DNA from 2 places in the Ralstonia condita genome. Region 2 is predicted to be linked to the other one. Evidence: predicted binding sites of a transcription regulator. Region 2 holds the regulator's gene; the other holds the start of a gene.
What was found. Region 2 encodes LexA, which represses DNA repair genes until DNA is damaged. Its sites were predicted from a motif close to ACTGTATNNNNATACAGT; they were not measured.
Positions count from the first base shown of each region.

Region 1: R2N03_RS08140 (CppA family protein) is a predicted target of LexA. The motif match lies at 1,097-1,114, and genes of this name have one in related genera.

Region 1 is NZ_CATYWO010000002.1:351,643-353,834, reverse strand. It holds gene R2N03_RS08145 (MFS transporter) at 1-577, shown strand, start outside; gene R2N03_RS08140 (CppA family protein) at 798-1,070, opposite strand; gene R2N03_RS08135 (MBL fold metallo-hydrolase) at 1,183-2,100, opposite strand; gene R2N03_RS08130 (SDR family oxidoreductase) at 2,173-2,192, opposite strand, start outside.
Region 2 is NZ_CATYWO010000011.1:41,075-43,266, reverse strand. It holds partial or broken gene R2N03_RS20565 (dipeptidase) at 1-128, shown strand, start outside; gene R2N03_RS20560 (cupin domain-containing protein) at 144-455, shown strand; gene R2N03_RS20555 (hypothetical protein) at 769-954, opposite strand; gene lexA (transcriptional repressor LexA) at 1,074-1,724, opposite strand; gene R2N03_RS20545 (ferredoxin--NADP reductase) at 1,979-2,192, shown strand, end outside.

The DNA of each region.
Region 1 (2,192 bases), on a different contig from region 2:
GCCGGGCCGGCAGGTGGCGTTTGCGATGACGCTGCTGGTCGTGCTGCTGTTCTCGAAGTACTTCTATCTGGCCAGCCTGAACAGCTACTACACGTTCTACCTGATCACGAAATTCCACCTGTCGGCGCAGGCGTCGCAGATGTTCCTGTTCCTCTTTCTGTTTTCAGTGGCCGTTGGCACGATCGTCGGCGGCCCGATCGGGGATCGCGTGGGGCGCAAGATCGTGATCTGGGTATCCATCCTCGGTGTGGCACCGTTCACGCTGATGCTGCCCTATGCCAACCTGTTCTGGACGGCCGTGCTGACCGTGATCATCGGGTTGGTGCTGGCCTCGGCGTTCTCTGCCATCCTCGTGTACGCGCAGGAGCTGATTCCCGGCAAGGTGGGCATGGTGTCCGGGTTGTTCTTCGGATTCGCGTTCGGGCTGGGCGGCATCGGCGCCGCAGTCCTGGGCAAGCTGGCGGACGCGACGGATATCTACAACGTCTACCACCTGTGCTCGTTCCTCCCGCTGATCGGTCTGTTGACGGTCTTCCTGCCGGATATCGAGCGCAAGGGGCGCCTGCATACGGCTTGAGCAAACGCCGGTTGGACCACCCGGCCGCACGGGCGGTACAGGGGTGATGCCATCGCATCCAGCCGGGTGCCTGCATCGATCTGCAAGTCGGGGGCTTGGGATGGCTGCCAACGTGACGGTTGTGCAGATGCCCTGCGGGCGCGTACCCCAACCCAGCCCGGCAGCCCCGCCGGGCATGGCCCGCCTGGCTGCGTGTCAAAGCCTCGCCAACCCTGAGGACTTAGGCCGCTGCGTGTCGTCCCGTACCCAGGATGCCGCGGATGGCGGCAAGATATGCCTCGCCGACAGCGCGATTGAGCGGTCGCGCACGCGAAACCCGCTGACGGGGAGGTGGCGTCAACCCCAGCGTTCGGCACACGGCGGAGGCGTACGGTCGGCCACGTCCTTCCATGCGCATCACAACCTCGCACAAGGCCTGTTCGCCCAGGCGCTCGCGCAGCCACGCCACCGTCTGGCGGTCGTACTCGTTTTCGATTCGGATCAGGTCGTCCATGGTGAGCACTGTATAAATTCACAGTTACTGTGAATATATACAGTTATTCACGCATTTCAAGGGCGTGTTGCTGAACGGCCGCAATCCGGGCCGTCGTAGCGATCGGCGGGGGTCAAGCCACCCGATAGGCGCCTTGGTCGTCCTGCAGGACCCGCCCTTGCGCGAGCAACTCGGCCAGGTGCTGCAAGATCGTTCTGCGCTCCGCGCCCTCCACCCACACATTCTGGTAGCCCGGCGGATACAGCAACCGCTGCTCAACCAGTTGCGCCAGCGTCTTGGGCGATTCCTCGAGCATGGTCAGCAGGCGCGCTTCACGCTCGCTCAGCTTGGCGGTGTAGGCGGCGAGATCGCGCAGGAAGGATTCCCGGTCGGTGTAGATGCCGCGATGGTGCGAGGTGACCCACACCTTGGCGGGGATCTCGTGCAGCCTTGCAAGGCTGCGACGGAAGTCGTGCAGGCTCGAACAGGCATCGCCATAGTAGGGGCCAAAGCCTGTCAGATCGATGTCGCCAATGAATGCCACTGCCTCTGGCTCGATCAGCAGCACGCTGTGGCCCGCCGTGTGACCCGGAAAGTGGAGCGCACGGACCTGCGTCTGGCCAAGATCCCACGACGCGCCATCCACGTACCCGTGCGCATCGGGGCGCGGCGTATAGAAGAACTCCCGTTGGAGTTTCTCCAGCATGCGCGGCGCGAGTGCGTCATCAAGGCCGTACGTGTCGACCATGCCTTCCCAACTCCGCAGTGCCGGCACGTCGGCCTCGTGCGCGTACACGCGCGCGCGCGGCAAGCGGTGCAGGCCCGCCATGTGGTCTTCGTGCACGTGGCCCATCACCACGAGTTCGGTGGCGTCGAACTCGGCGCCGATGTGGTTGGAGACGACCGGCGTGTCAAAGGCGGCGCGAGTGTCCGCGCCGCGAATGAGCACCTGGTTGCCATCGGGGTACTTGCCGTTCTTCTCGCCAAAGAAGACCGATACACGCCCGAAGTCTGCGCGTTCGATCTTCGTGCGGGCGTGGGTGGCGGTCATGGCGTGTCTTGTGCGACGTGTCCGGCCGCGCATTTCGTCAATGCGGCCGGCGTGCATCGTGGTAAATCGGTGTCAGATCGTGATGCCGCCAT
Region 2 (2,192 bases):
CCATGCCCGGCAAAAAAGGACACCGCGCATCACGCCAACGAGTACCAGAAAGTGGCGGATCTCGATCTGGATATGCCGATGTTCACCGGGATGCTGCGCGTGCCGGTAACCTGCAGTCGATGCAGTAAGCCCAAGAGGCCATCATGAAGATCATTCGCGCCAAGTCGTTTCGCGCCGAGCGTGCCTGGGGCGCGCTTGACATCGCCAACATGGGCGGGATCACCACGCGTCTGCACTGGACAGACCAGCCCTATCGTTGGCACGTCAACGATGGCGAGGAGGTCTTCGTGGTGCTCGATGGAATCGTCGATATGCATTACCGCGAAGCCGGGGGCGAGAAAGTCGCGGTGCTGGAACCTGGCGACATCTTCTTTGCCGGCCGGGGCTGTGAGCACGTTGCTCATCCAAGGGGCGAGGCGAGGATACTCGTCGTCGAGACCGAGGGAAGCATCTAGCCTGGCGCGCGAGCAAAAAAAAGCCCGCAGTCAGCGGGCTTCGAATTCAGCGATCTCAATTGCCCCTGAGGGCACTAGCAATACTACTGTCACGCCCATCAAACAAAATCCGGGTAAACGTCCGTATCGCTGACGTGCCGCCCAACGGTGTGGCCCAACGGCAACATTCGCCCAAAAAACAGCCCGCTCAAGTGGCGGGCCGAAAATCAGTTGAAGAAAGCCCTGTCCTCAGGGCACGGCCAGTGTATGAAATCAGTTGCGGCGGCAGCATTGGGGTATGCCCTGATCGGCGCCGCAGCATGATGCAAACCGTTCAACAGCTCTCGGCGCCTGCTGTACGCGAGGCGGCCGGAATCGCATCCAGCATGCGGCAGATGGCTGCCATGCTGCCGACCATCGTGCGGCGTTGTTCTCCCTGATAAATGCGCACGCCCTGCGTTTGTCGAAAGGGCACCGGATGCACCGGGCGGCGGTGGGAAGACATCGATCCGAGTCGCATGGCAGACCTCGTAGGTTCGGATGGAAAAACGGGCGGCAAGACTCCGCCCTGGCGAGCCGTGGGCTCGCCTCCAGGTTGGATGAAACAGCGAAAGATTTGGCGCGGCGTGTCGCGCAGGCTTACGGGGCGGCAGGCCGGATCAGACCGACGGCCAGCCCCTCCAGATGAAACTCATCGCGGTCGAGGTCCACGTGGATTGGCTGGAAGTCTGGGTTTTCGGCAATCAGCTCGACATGGCGGCCCTTGCGCTGGAAGCGCTTGACCGTGACGTCATCCCCTACGCGCGCGACGACGATCTTGCCGTTGGCCGCCTCGGTGGCGCGCTGCACAGCGAGCAGGTCACCATCCAGGATGCCGGCATCACGCATGCTCATGCCGCGCACTTTCAGCAGGAAATCAGGCTGCGCCGAGAACAGGGATGGATCGACCTGGTACTGACGGTCGATGTGTTCGGCAGCAAGAATCGGGCTGCCTGCGGCGACTCTGCCCACGAGTGGCAGCGTCAGTTGCATCAATCCCATCGACGGAAGCGAGAACTGATGCTGCGCGGCATCGCCCGTCGTGCGCAATCGGATGCCGCGTGAAGCGCCTGGCGTGAGTTCGATCACGCCCTTGCGTGCGAGGGCGCGCAAGTGTTCTTCTGCCGCATTGGGCGACGAGAAACCGAACTCCGCGGCAATCTCGGCGCGCGTGGGCGGAAATCCCGTCCGCTGGATCGTCTGGCGAATCAGGTCGAAAATCTGCTGCTGGCGGGCGGTGAGATTGGCCATCGACGTACTGTATATTTGAACAGGTGCTGTGATTTTATACAGTGACGCGGGAAGCGCAAGTGATTTCGTTGCGACTTGTTGTGGAGCACGCGAATCCGGGGCGGGTGGTGCGGCTGATCCAAGTCAAAACCCATGCGCTGGTTAGAAGCTTATGCTGAATCCATGCAGGCGCGGCTGCGGCGAATCGCATAAAATCAAGGCCTTGTCTGCATATTGCACCGCCACAAAGCTTCATTTGCCGGCCGAACGTCACCATGTCCGCTTTCAATCAAGAGACCGTTCTGAGCGTCCATCACTGGAACGACTCGTTGTTCAGCTTCAAGACCACGCGCGATCAGGCGCTGCGCTTTCATAACGGGCACTTCGTCATGCTCGGCCTGGAGGTGGAGGGTAAGCCGCTAATGCGCGCCTACAGCATCGCCAGCCCAAACTATGAAGAACACCTGGAATTCTTCAGCATCAAGGTCC